Regions from separate parts of the Enterobacter cloacae complex sp. HYC033_NIDB genome, predicted to be linked through region 1. Evidence: predicted binding sites of a transcription regulator. Region 1 holds the regulator's gene; each other region holds the start of a gene.

Region 1 (5,955 bases):
CCGTCAGTGCAGCGCCATGCCTTTACTGAACCAAATCACGAAACCTACGCTGATTATCCACGCCAAAGATGATCCGTTTATGGATCACCACTCGATTCCGGCGCCCGATCATCTGCCGGCCAATGTGGAGTATCAGCTCACCCAATTCGGGGGACACGTCGGCTTTGTCGGCGGCACGCTGCGTCGGCCAAAAATGTGGCTTGAGACGCGTATTCCCGACTGGTTAACGGCTTATCTGGACGGTAAATAATGATTATTCCCTGGCAGGATCTCTCTCCCGACACGCTCGATAATCTGATTGAAAGCTTTGTCTTGCGCGAAGGCACCGATTATGGTGAACATGAACGTTCGCTTGAACAAAAGGTCAACGATGTTAAGCGCCAGCTTAAAAGCGGCGACGTGGTGCTGGTATGGTCCGAACTGCATGAGACGGTCAATATCATGCCCCGCAACGCGTTTCACGGCTGATCTTTACACTTTTCCAGTCAGGGAGTTGCTATGTCTGCCAGACATCCGGTTATTGCCGTTACGGGTTCGAGTGGGGCGGGAACCACTACCACCAGCCTCGCCTTCCGCAAGATCTTCGCCCAGCTTAACTTACGGGCGGCAGAGGTAGAAGGCGACAGCTTTCACCGCTACACGCGCCCGGAGATGGATATGGCCATCCGCAAAGCGCGCGATCTGGGTAAACACATCAGCTACTTCGGCCCGGAGGCCAATGACTTCGGCCTGCTGGAGCAAACCTTCCGTGAATACGGGCAAAGCGGTACCGGGCAGTCCCGCAAGTATCTCCACACCTACGATGAAGCCGTGCCCTGGAACCAGGTCCCCGGCACGTTCACGCCCTGGCAGCCGCTGCCGGAACCGACTGACGTGCTGTTTTACGAAGGATTGCACGGCGGCGTGGTGACGCCTCAGCACGACGTGGCGCGCCACGTGGATTTGCTGGTGGGGGTGGTGCCGATTGTTAACCTTGAGTGGATCCAGAAGCTGACGCGTGACATGAGCGAGCGCGGCCATTCGCGAGAGGCGGTCATGGACTCGGTGGTGCGCTCCATGGACGATTACATCAACTTCCTGACGCCGCAGTTCTCCCGAACCCACATTAACTTCCAGCGCGTCCCCACCGTGGACACCTCCAACCCGTTCGCTGCAAAAAGCATCCCGTCGCTGGACGAGAGCTTTGTGGTGATCCACTTCCGCAACCTGGAAGGCATTGATTACCCCTGGCTGCTGGCGATGCTACAGGGTTCGTTTATTTCGCACATGAATACGTTAGTGGTACCGGGCGGAAAAATGGGGCTGGCAATGGAGCTGATCATGACACCGCTGGTGCAGCGGCTGATGGAAGGAAAGCAGATCGCGTGACACCTGTTGCCGGATGGCGCTTCGCTTATCCGGCATACGTTCGTGCAGTTGTAGCTTTTGTAGGGCGGGTCAGCGCAGCGCCACCCGCCAAAAATTAAGCCGCGATCACTTCATACGAATGGGTGATTTTTACCGCTTTCTCCAGCATTAACGCCACAGAGCAGTATTTTTCCGCAGACAGGTCAACCGCACGCGAGACCGCCGCATCCTTCAGTTCTTTGCCGGTGACGATAAAGTGCAAATTAATATGCGTGAACAGGCGGGGCGCCTCTTCACGACGTTCCGACGTCAGCTTCACTTCACAATCGGTCACGTCATGACGGCCTTTTTGCAGGATCGACACCACGTCGATCGCGCTGCATCCGCCCGCCGCCATCAGCACCATTTCCATCGGGCTTGGCGCTTTATCGCCGGAGTTGCCATCCATCAAAACCTGGTGCCCGGAAGCAGACTCGCCCAGGAACGTTAACCCTTCAACCCATTTCACACGCGCTTGCATATTCACTCACTCCAACGTTGCATTTTTTATGACAGATTACGTGTACGTTACATTTCTCGCAACGGAAGGCGACCTGCGTCATGCTGAAGCGAGACACCAGGAGACACGCGGCGAAAGCTATGCTAAAACACTCTGGATGCTACAGTAATACATTGACGTTACACATGTATGCAGAGGACATCAAACTTTACTGGCTGCGAAACGTTACGACAGCCGACTTCCCAGGTATGGGTAAGAATTCGATTGCAACCCCAGAGTCCGGATGCATCTTATGACTCTGGTGACAGCTTATAACAGAGGATAACAGCGCATGGTGCTTGGCAAACCGCAAACAGACCCGACTCTCGAATGGTTCTTGTCTCATTGCCACATTCATAAGTACCCATCAAAGAGCACGCTGATTCACCAGGGTGAAAAAGCGGAAACGTTGTATTACATCGTTAAAGGCTCGGTGGCCGTGCTGATCAAAGATGAAGAAGGGAAAGAGATGATCCTTTCTTATCTGAACCAGGGCGATTTTATCGGTGAACTGGGCCTGTTTGAAGAAGGCCAGGAACGTAGCGCCTGGGTTCGTGCAAAAACAGCATGTGAAGTGGCTGAAATTTCTTACAAGAAATTCCGTCAGCTGATTCAGGTCAACCCTGACATCCTGATGCGTCTTTCTTCCCAGATGGCACGCCGTCTGCAAGTGACCTCTGAGAAGGTGGGTAACCTCGCCTTCCTGGACGTGACCGGTCGTATCGCGCAGACGCTGTTGAACCTGGCGAAACAGCCAGACGCCATGACCCACCCTGACGGTATGCAAATTAAAATTACCCGCCAGGAAATCGGTCAGATCGTCGGCTGCTCCCGTGAAACAGTGGGCCGTATCCTGAAGATGCTGGAAGACCAGAACCTGATCTCTGCCCACGGTAAAACTATCGTGGTCTACGGAACCCGTTAATTTCGGTCAAACGGCGTGCCGCCGCAGGGTGGCACGCCGTTTTTGTCTCTACTCCTCATGTGGCGCAGGCTGATCTATCACCCGGAAGTTAACTACGCACTGCGACAAACGCTGGTGTTGTGTCTTCCCGTGGCCGTGGGCCTGATCCTCGGACATCTTCAGCAAGGCCTGCTGTTTTCTCTTGTGCCCGCCTGCTGCAACATTGCCGGTCTGGATACGCCGCATAAACGCTTTTTTAAACGTCTGATTATTGGCGGCTGCCTGTTTGCCGGCTGTAGCCTTGCCGTACAACTCTTACTGGCCCGCGACATTCCTCTGCCGCTGATCCTGACCGTGCTGGCGATGACGCTCGGCGTCACCGCCGAAATCAGCTCGCTGCACGCCCGCCTGCTTCCCGCGTCGCTGATTGCCGCCATCTTCACCTTAAGCCTTGCGGGCAATATGCCGGTGTGGGAGCCATTGCTGATCTACGCCCTCGGCACGCTGTGGTACGGGCTGTTTAACTGGTTCTGGTTCTGGCTGTGGCGGGAACAGCCGCTGCGCGAATCCCTGAGCCTGCTCTACGTGCAACTTGCTGAATACTGCGAAGCAAAATACACCCTGCTCACTCAACATACCGACCCGGAAAAATCCCTGCCGCCGCTGCTGGCGCGCCAGCAAAAAGTGGTGGATCTGATCAGCCAGTGCTATCAGCAGTTGCACATGCTTGCCGCCAACAAAAATCATGAATACAAGCGGCTGCTGCGAACCTTCCAGGTCGGGCTGGATTTGCAGGAGCATATCTCCGTCAGCCTTCATAATCCGGAAGAGGTGCAAAAGCTGGTGGAGCGCAGCCATGCGGAAGCGGTGATCCGCTGGAACGCGCAGACCGTCGCGGCCCGCCTGCGGGTGCTGGCTGACGATATCCTCTATCACCGCTACCCGACGCGCTTTAACATGGACAAACAGCTCGGCGCGCTGGAAAAGATTGCGCGTCAGCACGCGGATAACCCGGTCGGGCAATTTGCTGCCTGGCATTTCAGCCGCATCGCCCGGGTGTTACGCACCCAGCGCCCGCTTTATGCCCGGGACCTGATGGCCGATAAGCAAAAACGGCTGCCGCTGCTGCCCGCGCTCAAAAGCTATCTATCACTGAAATCTTCCGCCCTGCGCAATGCCGCGCGGATCAGTGTGATGCTGAGCATCGCCAGCCTGATGGGAATGGCCCTGCACCTGCCGAAACCCTACTGGATCTTAATGACCGTGCTGTTTGTCACCCAGAACGGCTATGGCGCCACGCGGGTGCGCATTCTGCATCGGGCGGGCGGTACGATGGCGGGGCTGATTATCGCGGGCGTGACGCTGCACTTTCACGTGCCGGAAGGCTATACCCTGGCCGGTATGCTGGCGATCACGCTGGTGAGCTACCTGATCATCCGCAAAAACTACGGCTGGGCGATGGTGGGCTTTACGGTCACGGCGGTGTATACCCTGCAACTGCTCACGCTTAACGGGGAACAGTTTATTATTGCCCGGCTGGTCGATACGCTAATTGGCTGCCTGATCGCCTTTGGCGGCATGGTCTGGTTGTGGCCGCAGTGGCAAAGCGGGTTGCTGAGGCAGAACGCCCACGACGCGCTCGAAGCCGATCAGCAGGCCATTCGTCTTATTCTAAGCGATGACCCGCAGCCCTCTCCGCTGGCCTACGAGCGCATGAAGGTCAACCAGGCGCATAACGCCCTGTTCAACTCCCTTAACCAGGCCATGCAGGAGCCGGGCTTTAACGCGCACTATCTGGCTGACATGAAGCTGTGGGTCACGCACAGCCAGTTTATCGTCGAGCACATCAATGCCATGACGACGCTGGCGCGGGAGCACACGATGCTGACGACGGATCTGGCGCAGCGCTATTTGCAGTCGTGTGAAATTGCGTTGCAGCGCTGTCAGCAGCGTCTGGAGTATGACGCGCCGGGCGAGTCAGGGGATTCGAACATTCTGGAAGCGCCGGAGACGCTGACCCACGGGCCGATGAGCACCCTTGAGCAGCATTTACAGCGCGTTCTCGGGCACCTGAACACCATGCACACCATTTCGTCGGTGGCATGGCGTCAGCGCCCGCATCACGGGATTTGGTTAACGCGCCGGTTAAAACGAACCGCGTATTAGCCGCTGACGATCTTCGCGACCGCCGCGGCAAAACGGGTTAATCCGTCTTCGATGTCTTTGTCTTCCACCACCAGCGATGGCGCAAAGCGCATCACGTCCGGCCCGGCGTTGAGCACCATGACGCCTTCGTGCGCGGCGGCGTGCAGGAAATCGCGCGCGCGGCCTTTGTACTGCGGCTTCAGTTCGGCGCCCATCAGCAGCCCCATCCCGCGGATGTCGCTGAAGACATCAAACTGTTGGTCAATCTGCTGGAGATGTTTCACAAACAGGTCGCGTTTCGCATTCACGCCATTCAGGACGTCCGGCGTATTAATGATGTCGAACGCCGCACCCGCCACGGCGCACGCCAGCGGATTACCGCCGTAGGTAGAGCCGTGTGAGCCCACATGAAATGCGGAAGCGATATCCTGGGTGGTGAGCACCGCACTGACCGGGAAACCGCCGCCGAGCGCTTTCGCGCTGGTGAGAATATCCGGCGTTACGCCGTAGTGCATATAAGCAAACAGGTCTCCGGTACGCCCCATCCCACACTGCACTTCATCAAACACCAGCAGCGCCTGGTGCTCGTCGCACAGCTCGCGCAGCCCTTGCAGAAATTCCGGGGTGGCCGCCGTGACGCCGCCTTCCCCCTGAATGGGCTCGACCACCACGGCACAGGTGTGATCGTCCATCACCGCTTTAACGGCGTGCAGATCGTTAAACGGCACGTGGATGATATCCGCAGGTTTCGGACCAAAGCCGTCGGAATACTTCGGCTGGCCGCCAACGGAAACGGTAAAGAAGGAGCGACCGTGGAAGGCGTTATGGAAGGCGATGATTTTGGTTTTGTATGGGCTATGACGCGTGGTTGCGTAGTAGCGCGCCAGCTTAAAGGCGGTTTCGTTGGCTTCGGTGCCGGAGTTCATAAACAGCACGCGTTCGGCGAAGGTGGCATCGATGATCTTACGCCCCAGACGCAGCGCCGGTTCGTTGGTGAACACGTTGCTCGTGTGCCACAGCG
Region 2 (5,955 bases), 220 kb from region 1:
TGAGCTCTTCGCGCAGCGCCATTAACAGCTCGGCGTCTTCATACTCCTGGCGGTTCAGCACGCCAAGACCGTAAATCAGCTTCAGCCGTACCGATAAATCGCCCAGCGGTCCGTCTCCGTCCAGTAACGGTTCTACAGCATACTTTACCGCGTAGTCGTCTTTGCGAAACACCTGAAGCACCAGAATGTTCACCGCCTCGGTTAACAGCTCGACGGCGGCAATCAGGAAGCTTCGTACGGTTTTGCCAGCATTCAGACGCTCAAGCACACGATTTTCAAAGGCCTGGGTTTGTTCCATTATTGCCTGCATATCTGACAATCTGTTATTCGGGCGCAGGCTAACCTGCGCCGGACTCTGCATCATTTGGTTGCGTTGTATGCGCTGACCGCCTCCGCAACTACGTCACTGTTGGCATCCAGACCGGAGATCTGCGCCAGCGCAGCCTGCGCGCCTTTGTCATCAATCAGCTGAGCCAGCTCAATCGCCTGCGGGTCCTGCTCGCTGCGGTAGTGCATGGCGGCAGCGATGCCCTTCACCAGGTTAGCGTGCGGCAGGCCGTATTCCAGCGTGCCCAGCAGCGGTTTAATCAGGCGGTCGCCCGCGCTTAGTTTACGCAGCGGCTGACGACCCACGCGCTCAACGTCATCTTTCAGATACGGGTTTTCAAAACGACCGAGGATTTTCTGGATGTATGCCGCGTGTTTATCAGCATCAAAACCGTAGCGTTTGATCAGCACCGCGCCGCTCTCTTCCATTGCCCCTTTGACCACCGCACGGATGTTCTCATCGAGGATCGCGTCACGAATCGTCTGATGACCGGCCAATTTTCCGAGGTACGCGGTTATAGCATGCCCGGTGTTCAGCGTGAAGAGTTTACGTTCGACAAATGCCATCAGGTTATCGGTTAATTCCATTCCCGGAATGGTCGGCAGCGCGCCCTTAAACTGGGTTTTATCAACGATCCACTCGCTGAAGGTTTCCACGGTCACTTCCAGCGGGTCGTTGGTGGCGGATGCTGACGGCGGAACGATGCGATCCACGGCGGAATCCACAAAACCTACGTGCGCTTCAACCCAGGCTTTATCTTCGTCTGCGACGGTCGCAAGAACGTGGCCTTTCAGCTGCGTGGTGCCGCGCACCATGTTTTCACAGGCGATGATGTTCAGCGGCGTTTCAACGCCCTGTGCTTTACGCTTCGCCAGGCCTTTCGCGACCGCCGGGGCGATACGCTCAAGCACCACCGGACCCACGGCGGTGGTGACCAGATCAACGCTCGCGATGAGGTCAATCACGTCGTCGCCAATGCTGCTTACCGCGTTGACGCCAGAGACCGTTTCAACCTGTTCGTTTTCACCCACCACGTGAACCTGATAGCTATGACGGGCATTCAGGGCATCCAGAACCACCTGATTCACATCGGCGAATGTCAGGGTAATGCCCGCGTCTGCCAGCAGTTTACCGATAAAGCCACGACCGATATTACCTGCGCCAAAATGTAATGCTTTCATAGTGTTAACCTTCATCAATGTTTTTACCCGAGAGGGCTGGGGTGAGGAACGTTTTCCCCTCACCCTAGCCCTCTCCCCGGGGGGAGAGGGAAGAGGCGCTGTTACTTGTTCAGCAGGGCCAGAACTTCTTCAACGCTGGTAGTGTTGGCCAGACGCTCAATAACCGTTTCGTCATCCAGCGCGTTGGTCAGGCTGGTAATCACCTGGATATGCTCGTTGTTGCGAGCGGCGATACCAATCACCAGACGGGCGATGTCGTCCTCTTCTTCACCGAAGCGCACGCCATCAGGATACTGACAGAACACCACGCCGGTTTTCAGCACGCGGTCTTTGGCTTCCACCGTACCGTGCGGAACCGCGATGGATTCACCCAGGTAGGTTGGGGTCAGCTTTTCGCGTTCCAGCATCGCCTCAACGTACTCAGGCTGAACGTAGCCGCCTTTCACCAGCTGCTCACCGGCGAAGCGAATGGCCTCTTCTTTATTGGTCGCCGTGCGGCCAAGGAAGATGTTTTCAGCGCCCAGTTTGAACAGATGCGCGTTGCTCTCGTCGAAGCTGTCTTGCAGGCTGGTACGCACTTTCACTTCGTTATCTTCATGGCGCTGCGCCGCCACCAGGCGTTCGGTCAGGCTGGCGTACAGGCCGCTGTCGAGGAAGTTGGTCAGGGAAATGTGCTGCGCCTGCGGTACCTGACGCATAGCGCGTTCGGTCAGATCGCGGTGCGTGATCACCAGGTCAACGTCCGGCGGCAGGCTGTTAATCGCGCTGTTGGTGACGGAGATGTTGGTCAGACCCGCATCCTGCACTTTCTTCCGCAGTACGCCCGCACCCATTGCGCTGGAGCCCATACCGGCATCACAGGCCACGATGATTTTACGCACGTGGCTCAGGTCGTTAGAGACATCACCCGCCGCCAGCGGCGTTGCGCCTTTGGATTCGGCTTTCATGTCATGCATACGACGGGTTGCCGCTTCGATATCGTCGTCTTCTTTCACCTTGCTGGTTTTCAGCAGGATAGCGGAGGCCACGAAGGAGACCGCCATGGCCGCACAGATCGCCGCGATGTTCGCGAAGTAGGCGCCTTTCGGGGTCATCGCCAGCACCGCCAGGATAGAGCCTGGAGAAGCAGGAGACACCAGACCACCGCCCAGTACGCTCAGGGTGAACACGCCGGTCATACCGCCAAGGATAACGGCCAGGATCAGACGTGGGTTCATCAGCACATACGGGAAGTAAATTTCGTGAATACCGCCCAGGAAGTGAATGATCGCCGCGCCGCCAGCAGACTGTTTCGCGCTGCCGCGACCAAAGAACATGTACGCCAGCAGAACGCCCATACCTGGACCCGGGTTCGCTTCAATCAGGAAGAAGATGGACTTGCCGAGATCGTGTGACTGCTGAATACCCAGCGGTGAGAAGATACCGTGGTTGATGGCGTTGTTCAGGAACAGGATTTTCGCTGGTTCAACAAAGATAGACGCCAGCGGCAGCATGTCGTGCGCCACCATGAAGTTAACGCCCGCCGCCAGCAGCTTGGACAGCACTTCAACCGCCGGGCCAATGCCGAGGAATGCCAGAATGGCGAGGATCATCCCGATGATGCCCGCAGAGAAGTTGTTCACCAGCATTTCGAAGCCGGATTTGATCTTGCCATCAACCCAGACGTCGAATTTCTTGATTGCCCAGCCGCCCAGAGGACCGGCAATCATCGCACCGAGGAACATCGGCATATCCGCACCGACGATCACCCCCATGGTTGTGATGGCACCCACGACGCCACCGCGGTCACCGCCCACCAGACGACCACCGGTATAACCGATGAGCAGTGGCAGGAGATAGGTAATCATTGGGCCAACAAGTTTTGCCAGCGTTTCGTTAGGCAACCACCCTGTCGGAATAAATAATGCGGTGATAATACCCCACGCGATAAACGCGCCGATATTTGGCATCACCATGTTGCTGAGGAAACGACCAAAGCTTTGCACTTTGATCTTGAAATCGGATGACATAAAACACCCCTTCTTATGTTTACGCTTAGGCTTGTGGCCCGAGGTTTATCGTTAATGTGCGGCGGCAGAGGTAGCCGGGCCCTGTTCTGATGCTGTGAAATCTGGCACTGAATCGTTCAACTGTCCAGACAGTGAAATTTTGTGTGATCTGAATCACATGAATGTAGGGGGTGAGGACATTAATGAAGTGATCGCGATCACATAACGAGTGTGTAAAAAAAATACATCGCTCAGAATTACGCCAAAATGGGCGGTGTTTTGTGATTTGCATCACAATGTTAAGTTGGTTGTTTGTTTCCAGATTGTGATTTTATTCACAAAATATTTTTATGCAGATTTCTCCCGTATCCCCTCATGGCAGGAATGCGATACGCGCACCTGCCTTTTTCCACGGCTTGATCCATACTGACCTCTTTGTGGGCATTAAGGATAAGCAATGAAACTCATCGGCAGTTATACCAGTCCTTTCGTGCGTAAGATTTCGATTCTCCTGCTGGAGAAAGGGATTGAATTTGAATTCGTAAATGAACAGCCCTACAACGCAGAGAACGGCGTTGCGCAGTACAACCCGCTGGGGAAAGTCCCGGCGCTGGTAACGGACGAGGGCGATTACTGGTTTGATTCCCCGATCATTGCGGAGTACATCGAACTGCTTGGCGTTGCGCCAGCCATGCTGCCGGCGGATCCAAAAGCAGCGCTGGCGATGAAGCAAATTGAAGCCCTGGCGGATGGCATTATGGATGCGGCATTGACGTCCGTACGCGAGCAGGCAAGGCCCGCCGCCCAGCAGTCAGAAAATGAGCTGCTGCGCCAGCGCGAAAAAATCAGCCGCAGCCTGGATATGTGCGAACAGCTGATCCGCGACGGGAAAATTCAGAGCGATAGCCTGAATCTGGCGACGATCGCCATCGCCTGCGCCATTGGCTACCTCAATTTCCGCCGCGTCTCGCCGGGCTGGTGCGTGGATCGTCCGCTGCTGGTCAAACTGGCGGAGACGCTCTTCCAGCGCGAAAGTTTTGCCCGGACTGAACCGCCAAAGGCTTGATGCGGGTTATAACACTTCCTGGCGGGAGGCGGTACAATCCCCCCACATGTTAACTCCCTCTCCCGTCGGGAGGGGGGAAGATATTTACTCGCCAGGCGCATTCATGACTACTCATCATTCCCTCTACAGCCAGATCCCCGCTACCGATCGACTGCTTCGTGACCCGCGCATCACTGCGGTGCTGGAGCAGTTTGGCCATACTGCAACGGTCGACATGCTACGCCAGCTTCAGGACGATGCGCGTCGCCATATTCAGGCTGAGAACGCGCTACCCGGCTGGTGCGTGGCGTGGGCGCAGGAAGTTGAACGCAGGCTGAGCAAGCACGGGCAAAGCGCGTTGCGCCCGGTTATTAACCTGACAGGCACGGTTCTGCACACCAATCTGGGCCGGGCACAGCAGGCCGAAGAGGCAACAGAGGCCGTCACCCGTGCCATGCGCTCGCCGGTGACGCTGGAGTACGATCTGGACGGCGCCGGGCGTGGGCATCGCGATCGCGCACTGGCGGATCTTCTCTGCCAGATCACCGGCGCGGAAGATGCCTGCATTGTGAATAACAACGCGGCGGCGGTGCTGTTAATGCTGGCGGCCACCGCGAGCGGAAAAGAGGTTGTCGTCTCTCGCGGCGAGCTGGTGGAGATCGGCGGGGCGTTTCGTATTCCGGACGTCATGCGCCAGGCGGGCTGCACGCTGCATGAAGTGGGCACAACCAACCGTACCCATGCAAAAGATTATCGCGCGGCGGTGAATGAAAACACCGCCCTGCTGATGAAAGTGCATACCAGCAATTACCATATTGAGGGGTTCACCAAAACGGTGGAAGAGGCCGAACTGGCCGCCATCGGGCGCGAGCTAAACGTGCCGGTGATTGCCGATCTCGGCAGCGGGTCGCTGGTGGATATGCGCCAGTACGGTCTGCCGAAAGAGCCCATGGTGCAGGAAATGGTTGCCGCGGGCGTAAGCCTGGTCAGTTTCTCCGGTGATAAACTGCTGGGCGGGCCGCAGGCGGGGATTATCGTCGGCAGGCGCGAGCTGATTGCGCAGCTACAGCAGCACCCGCTGAAGCGCGCCCTGCGTGCCGATAAAATGACGCTGGCCGCGCTGGAAGCCACGCTGCGGCTCTATCTCCACCCGGAGAAACTGGCTGACCGCCTGCCCACGTTGCGTTTGCTGAGCCGTGATGCGGCCTCCATTCGCGCGCAGGCGGAAGCGCTACTGCCGCAGGTTGCTCCTCATTACCCTGAGTTTGACGTTCGTATCGAGCCTTGCCTGTCGCAAATTGGCAGCGGCTCGCTGCCGGTGGACAGGTTACCGAGCGAAGCGCTGACGTTCACCCCGCGCGACGGACGCGGAAGCCAGCTTGAGGCGCTGTCGGCGCGCTGGCGCGCATTACC
Region 3 (5,955 bases), 310 kb from region 1:
GTCCGTTGGCGGCACCGTGTCCTGGCTGATTTTGCCATGGACAATCAGCGCCATGCTGCTGCCCGATTTCTGGGGCTACTTCTCCTCCTTCAGCGCCTCCACCCTGCTGCCGGTATTCCTGTTCGGCGCGATGTGGGGCATCGGTAATATCAACTACGGCCTCACCATGCGCTACCTAGGCATGTCGATGGGGATTGGCATCGCGATTGGCATTACGCTGATTATTGGCACCCTGATGACGCCAATCCTCAACGGCCACTTCGACGTGCTGATCAACACTCAGGGCGGGCGAATGACGCTGCTGGGCGTGCTGGTGGCGGTGATCGGCGTGGGCATCGTCACCCGCGCAGGCCAGCTGAAAGAACGCAAGATGGGCATCAAAGCCGAAGAGTTCAACCTGAAGAAAGGGCTGCTGCTGGCGGTGATGTGCGGCGTCTTCTCGGCGGGCATGTCGTTCGCCATGAACGCCGCCAAACCGATGCACGACGCCGCTGCGGCGCTGGGCGTCGATCCGCTGTACGTTGCCCTGCCAAGCTACGTGGTGATCATGGGCGGCGGCGCGCTGGTAAACCTCGGCTTCTGCTTCATTCGTCTGGCAAAAGTGAAGAACCTGTCGGTAAAAGCCGACTTCTCGCTGGCAAAACCGCTGATCGTCACCAACGTCCTGCTCTCCGCCCTCGGCGGTCTGATGTGGTATCTGCAATTCTTCTTCTACGCCTGGGGTCACGCCAGTATTCCGGCGCAGTATGACTACATGAGCTGGATGCTGCACATGAGCTTCTACGTGCTGTGCGGCGGGCTGGTTGGGCTGGTGCTGAAAGAGTGGAACAATGCCGGGCGTCGTCCGGTTGGCGTGCTGAGCCTGGGCTGTGTGGTGATTATCATTGCGGCCAATATCGTCGGCCTCGGCATGGCGAACTGATTACGCTGCCTTTCGACTGCGATGACGCCACTGAACCGGCGTCATCCCCACCTCACGGTTAAACACCACCGAAAAGTAGTTACTGTCCTCAAAGCCGCAGCGCATCGCCACTTCACTCACCATCAGCTCCGTATGCTGTAACAGGTACTGGGCGTGGCAGATGCGCAGCTGGCGCAGATAGTGGTTGACCGTCATCCCCGTCTGGGTGCGGAACTGCTGGCGCAGTGCGCGCTCGCTGCACTGCTCCTGCTCGCAGAATTTTTCCAGCACGAAACTCTTGTTCAGACTGCCCGCAAGCCGGGTGATGAGCTTATCCAGCAGCGCTTCCTGCGTGGTAGCAGAGGGATTATCCGTAGCGTAACGATGCCGCTTCAGGGTCATCACCAGCTGGGCAAAAAGCAGCTCCGACATCTGGTTTGCCACCGGATCGCTCTTCTGGCTCTCCTGCTCCAGCTGGGAAATCGTCTGGCGCACCTGAGCCATGCCGTTGCTGCTTAAGCGCCAGTGCGGTTCGCCTCTGGCATCATGAAAACCGGGGATATTGCCCGCCCAGTCGACATTCAGTTTAAGTCTGTCGGGGCAGTAGATGACGTTCTGCAACACCAGATCGTCAACCGAGGCGTAGGAGTGTTTGTCTTCAGCGCGGATGTAGAACAGGTCTCCGCGCGTGATGCGGTAGGGGCGGTCGTTGAGGACGTGCAGGCCGTTGCCTCGCCATACCAGCACCAGCTCGCAAAACTCGTGGGTGTGCTCGGCAAAGACGTTTTGCGGGTAGCGGTCGGCCACCGCGACGGCCTGACTCGCGGAGGCAAAAAAATCATCTTTGCGAAGAATGAGCTGAGCAGCCACACCACAACCTCTACGGCGAATAACCGGACATTATTAGCCTTTTTGCAGCAAAAAAACGGTGACTGCCCTCGCGTTACTGAAGCAACGCGTCTTTCCCCTGACGAATATCACGCGGCGACCAGTTAAACTCCCGGCGAAAAAGCGTCGAAAAGTGGTTACTGTCGCCGAATCCGCAGCGATAGGCGATATCGGTGACGCTTTCGTCGGTATGACGTAAAAGGTGCCGCGCTTTGATCAGGCGCAGACGGTTGAGGTAGCGCTGCGGCGTCAGCCCGGTATGCTGCTTGAGCTGACGATGCAGCGTGCGCAGCGAGAGCGAAAAGTCATCCGCCAGCGTTTCCCAGCAGACATCTTCGGCAAAATGATCTTCCAGCCAGGCCATCAGCTGGTTCAGGCGCGCGTCGTTATTTTCCAGCCCTTCCACCAGGCTGCTGCGCCGCAGCAGCACCAGCAGCTGCATAAACAGCAGCTCGCGGGTAGCAATGGCGTGCGTCTCCTGTCCATCCTCGCTCTGCTCCATCTGGCTCACCAGCTGACGCACCTGCTGCAACGTGGACTGATTCACCCGCCAGTGCGAGGGGTAGTGACCGTCCTTCTCCTGCGGCAACAGCTGATTCAGCCCGGAGAGAAACTGGAACGCATCCGGAGAACGATAGAGCACATTGGTCAGGCACAGGTTGTCGGTATGTTCATACAGGTGCCTGTCGTGATCGCGCACGAAGCACACCGTACCGCCGCTGATGGTATACGGCTGACCGTTAAACACGTGGATGCCCGTTCCGTGCTCAACAATCACAATTTCATGAAAATCATGATGATGCTCCGGGAACGCAGCCTGAGGCAGCCGTGGCTCAATCGCGACCGGCGAAGCCCCCGAAGGAAAAAAATCGACGCTGTGCAGTACGGTCATAACGGCCCCCACCAATGAGAAAAGTTCTCAAAATAGTAATTAAGGCCTTCCACGCTCACCTTAAATTTTTGACAGCAAACCGCGCAAAAGCTGTCGGTTTTTCAAGAAACAGGCGGAAAGATCAGGAAATGCGGTCAGCGTCACACTGCCTGCAAACCCCGCCATTACTGGAAACTGTGAACTCCCTCACGTTCATCTTTGCTTTCTTGCCAGCGCGAGATTTGGGCTGTCAGTGGCGAGAAGGTGGCTATTTCTTCCCTTTCTTACACTCCTCGCTAATGACTTAAGAAAGGACCCGACCATGACTTTTCGCCATTGTGTGGCTGTCGATTTAGGCGCATCCAGCGGCCGTGTAATGCTCGCCACCTGGGACTGCGACCTGCACACCCTTACGCTTCGCGAAATGCACCGTTTCGCCAATTGTCTGCAAAAACAGGACGGTTTTGTTACCTGGGATATCGACGCCCTGGAAGCAGAGATCCGCACCGGACTTCACAACGTCTGCGAAGACGGTATTCGCATCGACAGTATCGGCATTGATACCTGGGGTGTGGATTACGTACTGCTGGACAGTCACGGCGAACGCGTCGGCCTGCCGGTCTCCTATCGTGACAGCCGCACCGATGGGCTGATGGCGCACGCCATCGCCCAGCTTGGCAAGGAGAACATCTATGGTCGCAGCGGCATTCAGTTTCTGCCGTTTAACACGCTGTATCAGCTGCGCGCGCTGGTTGAGCAACAGCCAGAGCTGGTCGAAAAGGTGGCGCATGCGCTGCTGATCCCGGACTACTTAAGCTACCGTCTGACCGGCAACATGAACTGGGAATACACCAACGCCACCACCACGCAGCTGGTTAACATCAACACCGATAACTGGGATGAACATCTGCTGGCCTGGACGGGCGCCTCGCCGTCCTGGTTCGGCGCGCCAACCCATCCGGGCAATGTGATCGGCCACTGGCTTTGCCCGCAGGGGAATGAAATCCCTGTTGTCGCCGTCGCCAGTCACGACACCGCGAGCGCGGTCATTGCCTCGCCGCTCGCCGGCAAAGACGCGGCGTACCTCTCTTCCGGCACCTGGTCGCTGATGGGCTTTGAGAGCAAAACACCCTACACCAGCGATGCCGCACTGGCGGCGAACATCACTAACGAAGGTGGCGCCGAAGGGCGCTACCGGGTGCTGAAGAACATCATGGGCCTGTGGCTGCTCCAGCGGGTGCTGAAAGAGCAGAACATCACCGACCTGCCCGCGCTTATCGCGGAAACCGAAACGCTGAAGGCCTGCACCTTCCTGATTAACCCGAACGACGACCGCTTTATCAACCCGGCGCACATGAGCGCTGAAATCCAGGCCGCCTGTTTTGAAGCGGGGCAGCCGGTACCTTCCCGCCCCGCCGAGCTGGCGCGCTGCATTTTTGACAGTCTCGCCCTGCTCTATGCCGACATCCTGAGCGAGCTGGCTGACCTTCGCGGCAAACCGTTCTCGCAGCTGCATATCGTGGGCGGCGGCTGCCAGAACCAGCTGCTGAACCAGCTCTGCGCGGATGCCTGCGGCATTACCGTGGTGGCAGGTCCGATTGAAGCCTCCACGCTCGGCAATATCGGCATTCAGCTGATGACCCTGGACGAACTTTCAAACGTCGACGATTTCCGTTCGGTGGTGACGGCGAATAACAGCCTGACCACCTTCACCCCCCATCCCTGCCATGAAATTGCCCGCTACAGGGCGCAGTTTCAGCAAAAACGACTGACTAAGGAGCTTTGCGCATGACCACTCAACTTGAACAAGCCTGGGACCTGGCTAAACAGCGTTTCGCCGCCGTCGGCGTGGATGTCGAAGAGGCGCTGCGCCAGCTCGACCGTCTGCCCGTCTCCATGCACTGCTGGCAGGGTGATGACGTTGCTGGCTTCGAGAACCCGGGCGGTTCCCTGACGGGGGGTATTCAGGCCACGGGTAACTATCCGGGCAAAGCGCGCAACGCCACCGAACTGCGTGCGGATCTGGAGCTGTCGCTGAGCCTGATCCCCGGGCCAAAGCGCCTGAATCTGCACGCCATTTATCTCGAATCCGACGAGCCGGTGGCGCGTAATGAAATCAAACCGGAGCACTTTACGAACTGGGTGGCGTGGGCGAAAGCCAACAAGCTGGGCCTGGACTTTAACCCCTCCTGCTTCTCGCACCCGCTGAGCGCGGACGGCTTTACCCTTGCGCACGCCAACGACGAAATCCGCCAGTTCTGGATCGACCATGTCAAAGCCAGCCGCCGCGTTTCTGCGTATTTCGGCGAGCAGCTTGGCACACCGTCGGTGATGAACATCTGGATCCCGGACGGTATGAAGGACATCACCGTCGACCGTCTGGCTCCGCGCCAGCGCCTGCTGGCCGCGCTGGATGAGGCCATCAGCGAGAAGCTGGACCCGGCGCACCACATCGACGCCGTGGAGAGCAAGCTGTTCGGCATTGGCGCCGAGAGCTACACCGTCGGCTCGAACGAGTTCTACATGGGGTACGCCACCAGCCGCCAGACCGCGCTGTGCCTGGATGCCGGTCACTTCCACCCAACCGAGGTGATCTCCGACAAAATCTCCGCTGCCATGCTCTACGTGCCGCGCCTGCTGCTGCACGTCAGCCGCCCGGTGCGCTGGGACAGCGACCACGTAGTGCTGCTGGATGACGAAACCCAGGCGATTGCCAGCGAAATCATCCGCCACGATCTGTTCGACCGCGTACACATTGGCCTCGACTTCTTCGACGCCTCCATCAACCGCATCGCGGCGTGGGTTATCGGCACCCGCAACATGAAGAAAGCCCTGCTGCGCGCGCTGCTGGAGCCTGTCGCCGCCCTGAAACAGCTGGAAGAAAACGGCGACTACACCGCGCGCCTGGCGCTGCTGGAAGAGCAGAAATCCCTGCCGTGGCAGGCGGTGTGGGAGATGTACTGCCAGCGTCACGATGCGCCTGCGGGCAGCCAGTGGCTGGACAACGTGCGGGCATATGAGAAAGACGTTCTTGCCGCTCGTCAGTAAAAAACATTGCCCGGCGGCGCGTTGCTTGCCGGGCCTACAGGTAAAAGTAGGCCGGGTAAGCGCAGCGCCACCCGGCATTTTCAAAGGAAACACAGTATGCAGACCATCACCACCTCCTGGTTCGTCCAGGGCATGATCAAAGCCACCTCCGACGCCTGGCTGAAGGGCTGGGACGAGCGCAACGGCGGCAACCTGACGCTACGCCTGGACGACGCGGATATCGAGCCATTTGCCGCCGATTTCCACC
Region 4 (5,955 bases), 1.1 Mb from region 1:
TTCTGCATTAATGTGAGGAGTTGCCATCTTCAGTTCCTTTTACATTGTTGTTTTTGCCGGGTGGCGGCTACGCCTTACCCGGCCTACATTCTGTTCTCCCTCTCCCTTTGGGAGAGGGCCGGGGTGAGGGCATCAGGCCGCACCCAATCCGTTTAGAACATAGCCTTGCCATATTCCATGTCAGACGTACCAAAGTATTTCGCAATCGTCTGGCCGATGTCCGCGAAGGTCTCACGGTGACCCAGCGAGCCCGGTTTGACTTTCGGGCCGTACACCAGCACCGGAATGTGCTCACGGGTGTGGTCGGTACCGGTCCAGGTCGGGTCACAGCCATGGTCAGCGGTCAGGATCAGAATGTCATCTTCCCCCACCAGCTCCATCAGCTCTGGCAGACGGCGGTCAAACAGCTCCAGACCCGCAGCATACCCGGCGACGTCGCGACGGTGGCCCCAGGAGGAGTCGAAGTCCACGAAGTTGGTGAAGACAATGGTCTTATCGCCCGCTTCTTTCATCTCTTTGATGGTGGCGTCGAACAGCGCATCCAGACCGGTCGCTTTGACCTTTTTGGTAATGCCGCAGTTGGCGTAAATGTCCGCGATTTTACCCACGGAAACCACGTGGCCGTCTTTCTCGTCGACGAGTTTTTGCAGCACGGTCGGCGCCGGTGGCTCCACGGCCAGATCGTGACGGTTGCCGGTACGCTGGAAGTTACCCGCTTTGTCGCCGATAAACGGACGCGCGATAACGCGGCCAATGTTGTAGCCGCCTTCGGTCAGCTCTTCACGGGCGATCTCGCACAGCTCGTACAGTTTATCCAGGCCAAACGTCTCTTCATGGCAGGCGATCTGGAACACGGAGTCAGCAGAGGTATAGAAAATCGGCTTGCCGGTTTTCATATGCTCTTCGCCGAGCTGATCCAGAATCACGGTACCGGAAGAGTGGCAGTTGCCGAGGTAGCCCGGCAGGTTGGCGCGCTTCACCAGCTTATCGAGCAGCTCCTGCGGGAAGCTGTTCTCGTGATCGGAGAAGTAGCCCCAGTCAAACAGCACCGGCACGCCGGCGATTTCCCAGTGGCCGGACGGAGTATCTTTCCCGGAAGAGAGCTCGTGCGCCCACGCGTAGGCGCCCACCACTTCCGCGTTACCGTCCATACCGGCTGCGATCTTACCGGTAGAGCCTTCATGCGCTTTTACCAGCCCCAGACGGGTCAGGTTTGGCAGGTTCAGAGGGCCTTTACGACCGTTGTCCGCTTCGCCTTTTGCACAGGCTTCCGCGATGTGACCCAGGGTATCGGAACCCACGTCACCAAATCGTTCTGCATCTTCGGTTGCGCCGATGCCGAATGAGTCCAGCACCATAATAAATGCACGTTTCATAATTGTTCTCCGTACTTAGTGCTTCATAAAAATGCGATCAGATCAGTATACCGCTATTCAGTGATACGACGATAGACCGTCGGTGTGGTTTCCGGTGCTTTATCGTCAAGAGATATTGCCGCCTTCACCGCTTTCGCCGCGTCCTGCCAGCTGGCTTCATCTTTAGCGTGGATCACCGCCAGCGGACGTTGGCCGTCAACGCTGTCGCCCAGACGGGCCATATCGGTAAAGCCGACGCTGTAATCAATGGTGTCCGATGCCTGACGACGACCGCCGCCCATAGACACAACAGCCATGCCGAGCGCGCGGGTATCCATAGCCGAGACAAAGCCTTCGCTGTCCGCATAGACCGCTTTGCTGAGCATCGCGGTGGGCAGGTATTTCGCGTAGTTTTCCACGAAGTCGGTCGGGCCTTTCTGCGCCGCCACCATCCGACCAAAGATCTCCGCCGCTTTGCCGTTGTCCAGCACCGCCTGAAGCTTCGCGCGGGCTTCCGCGTCGTCTTTGGCCAGCTTGCCGGAGATTAACATCTCAACGCACAGCGCCATGGTGACATCGAACAGGCGCGGGTTACGGTATTCGCCTGTGAGGAACTGCACGGCCTCACGGACTTCAACCGCGTTACCGGCGCTGGAGGCCAGCACCTGGTTCATGTCCGTCAGCAGTGCAGTGGTGCGCACGCCCGCGCCGTTGGAGACGCCAACGATCGCTTCGGCCAGCGCCTCAGAGAGTTCATAGGTTGGCATAAACGCGCCGCTGCCCACTTTCACATCCATCACCAGCGCATCCAGACCTTCCGCCAGTTTTTTGGCAAGGATAGAGGCGGTGATCAGCGGGATGGAGTCTACGGTCGCGGTAATGTCACGCGTCGCGTAGAAACGCTTGTCAGCCGGAGCAAGAGAGCTGGTCTGGCCGATAATCGCCACGCCAACGTCTTTAATAATGTCGCGGAAGCGGTTGTCATCCGGGAAGATATCGAAGCCCGGAATGGCTTCCAGTTTGTCGAGCGTACCGCCGGTATGACCCAGGCCGCGCCCGGAAATCATCGGGATGTAACCGCCACAGGCCGCCACCATTGGGCCGAGCATCAGAGACGTCACGTCGCCCACGCCGCCGGTGGAGTGTTTGTCCACAATCGGGCCGTTAAGGTTGAGGCTTTTCCAGTCCAGAACGGTTCCTGAATCTCGCATCGCCATGGTCAGCGACACGCGCTCAGGCATCGACATATCGTGGAAGAAAATGGTCATCGCCAGAGCCGCAATCTGCCCTTCAGAGATGGCGTTATCACGAATGCCATTGATAAAAAAGCGGATTTCTTCGTCGCTTAATGCATGACCATCACGTTTTTTACGAATAATTTCTTGTGCGAGAAACACGGTAACCTCCATGCGGAATCGGGTGAATGGCGGCGGATATGTTGACCCGCCCTACGATCCTGTAGGCCGGGTTAGCGTAGCGTCACCCGGCAATTCAACTTAGTAGCTGCTTGCGCTCTTACCGTCACCGTGACCCAGCGCTTTCAGCAAGCTGGCCAGCAGGCTGGACGCGCCGAAGCGGTAGTGGCGGGAATCAGCCCAGTCGGCGCCGAACAGCTCGTCGGCAATCGCCAGGAACTGCTGCGCGTCTTCCGCGGTACGCACGCCGCCCGCCGGTTTGAAGCCAACGGTTTTGGACACGCCCATATCACGGATGACTTCCATCATGATGCGTGCGCTTTCCGGAGTAGCGTTGACCGGCACTTTACCGGTAGAGGTTTTAATGAAATCCGCGCCCGCTTTGATGGAGATTTCAGACGCCTTACGAATCAGCGCCTCTTCTTTCAGCTCGCCGGTTTCGATGATCACTTTAAGCAGCACGTTTGCCGCCGCACACGCGTCTTTACAGGCTTTCACCAAGTCAAAACCGACCTGCTCGTTGCCGGCGATCAGCGCGCGGTACGGGAATACCACGTCAACTTCGTCTGCGCCGTACGCAATCGCCGCGCGGGTTTCTGCCAGCGCGATCTCGATATCGTCATTGCCGTGCGGGAAGTTAGTTACGGTGGCAATGCGCACGTCCGGCGTGCCCTGCTCTTTCAGCGTTTTACGGGCAATCGGGATGAAGCGCGGATAGATACAGACGGCGGCGGTGTTACCCACTGGCGTTTTCGCCTGATGGCACAGGGCGATGACTTTTTCATTGGTGTCGTCATCGTTCAGGGTGGTCAGGTCCATCAGTTTCAACGCGCGCAGGCTGCTTGCAGTTAAATCGGTCATAACATTCTCCAACGGCAGTGCCGTATAAATTTTACCTTGCGGGTCTGTGAGTATTCTAACATTCACCCGCATCCACACTTCGACATTCATCACAGTTAATGAAAACTGTGTGCAAATTTGCATTACTGTAATGAGATCTTCTTCAAATTTTAGTGCGTTAATTGCTGACTAAATCGGCGATATCCCCGTTCTGATCAAAAGCGCCACCAGGCTGGCTTCCTACAATTCGTTCACCATCCGCAGAACAACCAAGGAAGTGAACATGCCCGACGCCCTGCAACAACGTTGCCAGCACATTGTGACCAGCCCGGTGTTAACCCCGGAACAAAAACGTCATTTTCTGGCGCTGGAAGCGGAGAACAATCTGCCCTATCCCGCTCTGCCAGAGGCGGCCCGCGCCGCGCTGGACGAGGGATTCATCTGCGACATGTTCGAAGGCCATGCGCCTTACAAACCGCGCTACGTGCTGCCGGACTACGCTAAATTTCTGGCTAACGGATCAGAATGGCTGGAGCTGGAAGGGGCGAAAGATCTGGATGATGCCCTCTCGCTGCTCACTATCCTTTATCACCATGTTCCGTCCGTCACATCGATGCCGGTCTATCTGGGCCAGCTCGATGAAATACTCAGCCCCTATGTTAAAATTCTAACACAGGATGAAATCGATAGCCGAATAAAACGTTTCTGGCGTTACCTGGACAGAACCCTGCCCGATGCGTTTATGCATGCCAATATCGGCCCGGCGGATACGCCTGTCACCCGAGCCATCCTTCGCGCGGATGCCGAACTGAAGCAGGTTGCGCCGAACCTGACCTTTATCTACGACCCGGATGTAACCCCCAGCGATCTGCTGCTGAGCGTGGCGGAAAACATTTGTGAATGTAGTAAACCGCATATTTCTAATGGCCCGGTGAATGATAAAATTTTCACAAAAGGTCGCTATGGCGTGGTGAGCTGTTACAACTCCCTGCCGCTGGCGGGCGGCGGCAGCACGCTGGTGCGCCTTAACCTGAAAGCGATCGCGGAACACAGCCGCTCACCGGAAGACTTTTTCACCCGTACCCTTCCCCACTACTGCCAGCAACAAATCGCGATCATCAATGCGCGCTGCGATTTTCTATATGAACAATCCGGTTTCTTTGAGAATAGCTTCCTGGTGAAAGAGGGGCTGATTGATGCCGATCGCTTTGTGCCGATGTTTGGCATGTACGGTCTGGCCGAAGCGGTGAATGTGCTGTGCGAGAAAGCAGGCATTACGGGACGTTACGGTAAGAACGAACAGGCCAATGCGCTGGGCTACCGCATCAGTGAACAGCTTGCGGCGTTTGTTGAAAACACGCCGGTGAAACACGGCTGGCAGCACCGCGCGATGCTGCATGCCCAGTCTGGGATCAGTTCCGATTCTGGCACCACGCCGGGCGCACGTCTGCCGTACGGCGACGAACCGGACCCTGTCAGCCACCTGCTGGCCGTGGCGCCGCATCATAAACACTATCATTCGGGGATCAGCGATATTCTCACCCTGGAGGAAACGGTTAAACGCAATCCTCAGGCTGTGGTGCAGCTGTGCCTGGGGGCGTTCAACGCCGGTATGCGTGAGTTCACCGCGAATGTAGCCGGAAACGACCTGGTGCGCGTCACCGGGTATATGGTGCGGCTCTCCGATCTGGAGAAATACCGGGAGGCCGGCTCGCGCACCAACACCACCTGGCTCGGCGAGGAGGCCGCGCGCAATACCCGTATTCTGGAACGTCAGCCGCGCGTGATAAGCCATGAACAGCAGATGCGCTTTAGTTAGTCAGGTCATACCCTTCTCCTGCGTGGACGGGCCGGGCAGCCGCCTGGCGTTGTTCCTCCAGGGCTGTAACCTGCGCTGCAAAACCTGCCACAACCCGTGGACGATAGGGCGCTGCAACGACTGCGGCGACTGTGTTCCCCACTGTCCTCATGATGCGCTGGCAATTCAGGCCGGGCGCGTCTGGTGGCAGGAGAGTCACTGTCAGCAGTGCGACACCTGTCTGCACCTGTGTCAGCAGCAGGCGACGCCGATGGCGCAGCGCTATAGCGTCGAGGAGATCCTCTCCCGGGTTCGCACGTCCGCGCCGTTTATTGAGGGCGTGACCGTCAGCGGGGGTGAGGCCACCACGCAGCTGCCGTTTTTGGTTGCGCTGTTCACCGCGATCAAAGCCGATCCGTCCCTGCGCCATCTGACGTGCCTGGTGGACAGCAACGGCCTGTTAAGCGAAACCGGCTGGCAAAAGCTGTTACCGGTGTTTGACGGCGCGATGGTGGATCTGAAAGCCTGGGGCAATGAACATCACCGT

What was found. The regulator CRP, encoded in region 1, controls carbon source genes, mostly activating them, when cyclic AMP is high. The targets are predictions, from matches to a motif close to ATGTGANNNNNNTCACAT.
Region 2: a site for CRP is predicted at 3,660-3,677, ahead of O1721_RS02775 (PTS mannitol transporter subunit IICBA). Genes of this name have one in related genera too.
Region 3: a site for CRP is predicted at 2,810-2,827, ahead of rhaS (HTH-type transcriptional activator RhaS). Genes of this name have one in related genera too.
Region 4: a site for CRP is predicted at 3,762-3,779, ahead of deoC (deoxyribose-phosphate aldolase). Genes of this name have one in related genera too.

Annotation. Positions count from the first base shown of each region.
Region 1 is NZ_CP115123.1:349,840-355,794, forward strand. It holds gene O1721_RS01780 (hydrolase) at 1-250, shown strand, start outside; gene O1721_RS01785 (YheU family protein) at 250-468, shown strand; gene O1721_RS01790 (phosphoribulokinase) at 499-1,368, shown strand; gene O1721_RS01795 (OsmC family protein) at 1,463-1,867, opposite strand; gene crp (cAMP-activated global transcriptional regulator CRP) at 2,178-2,810, shown strand; gene O1721_RS01805 (YccS/YhfK family putative transporter) at 2,868-4,955, shown strand; gene argD (bifunctional acetylornithine/succinyldiaminopimelate transaminase) at 4,952-5,955, opposite strand, start outside.
Region 2 is NZ_CP115123.1:572,055-578,009, reverse strand. It holds gene mtlR (mannitol operon repressor MtlR) at 1-364, opposite strand, end outside; gene mtlD (mannitol-1-phosphate 5-dehydrogenase) at 361-1,509, opposite strand; gene O1721_RS02775 (PTS mannitol transporter subunit IICBA) at 1,611-3,518, opposite strand; gene O1721_RS02770 (glutathione S-transferase) at 3,955-4,563, shown strand; gene selA (L-seryl-tRNA(Sec) selenium transferase) at 4,667-5,955, shown strand, end outside.
Region 3 is NZ_CP115123.1:659,268-665,222, forward strand. It holds gene rhaT (L-rhamnose/proton symporter RhaT) at 1-922, shown strand, start outside; gene rhaR (HTH-type transcriptional activator RhaR) at 923-1,771, opposite strand; gene rhaS (HTH-type transcriptional activator RhaS) at 1,845-2,681, opposite strand; gene rhaB (rhamnulokinase) at 2,983-4,452, shown strand; gene rhaA (L-rhamnose isomerase) at 4,449-5,708, shown strand; gene rhaD (rhamnulose-1-phosphate aldolase) at 5,805-5,955, shown strand, end outside.
Region 4 is NZ_CP115123.1:1,461,890-1,467,844, reverse strand. It holds gene deoD (purine-nucleoside phosphorylase) at 1-27, opposite strand, end outside; gene deoB (phosphopentomutase) at 153-1,376, opposite strand; gene deoA (thymidine phosphorylase) at 1,430-2,752, opposite strand; gene deoC (deoxyribose-phosphate aldolase) at 2,852-3,631, opposite strand; gene O1721_RS06950 (YjjI family glycine radical enzyme) at 3,894-5,429, shown strand; gene O1721_RS06945 (YjjW family glycine radical enzyme activase) at 5,404-5,955, shown strand, end outside.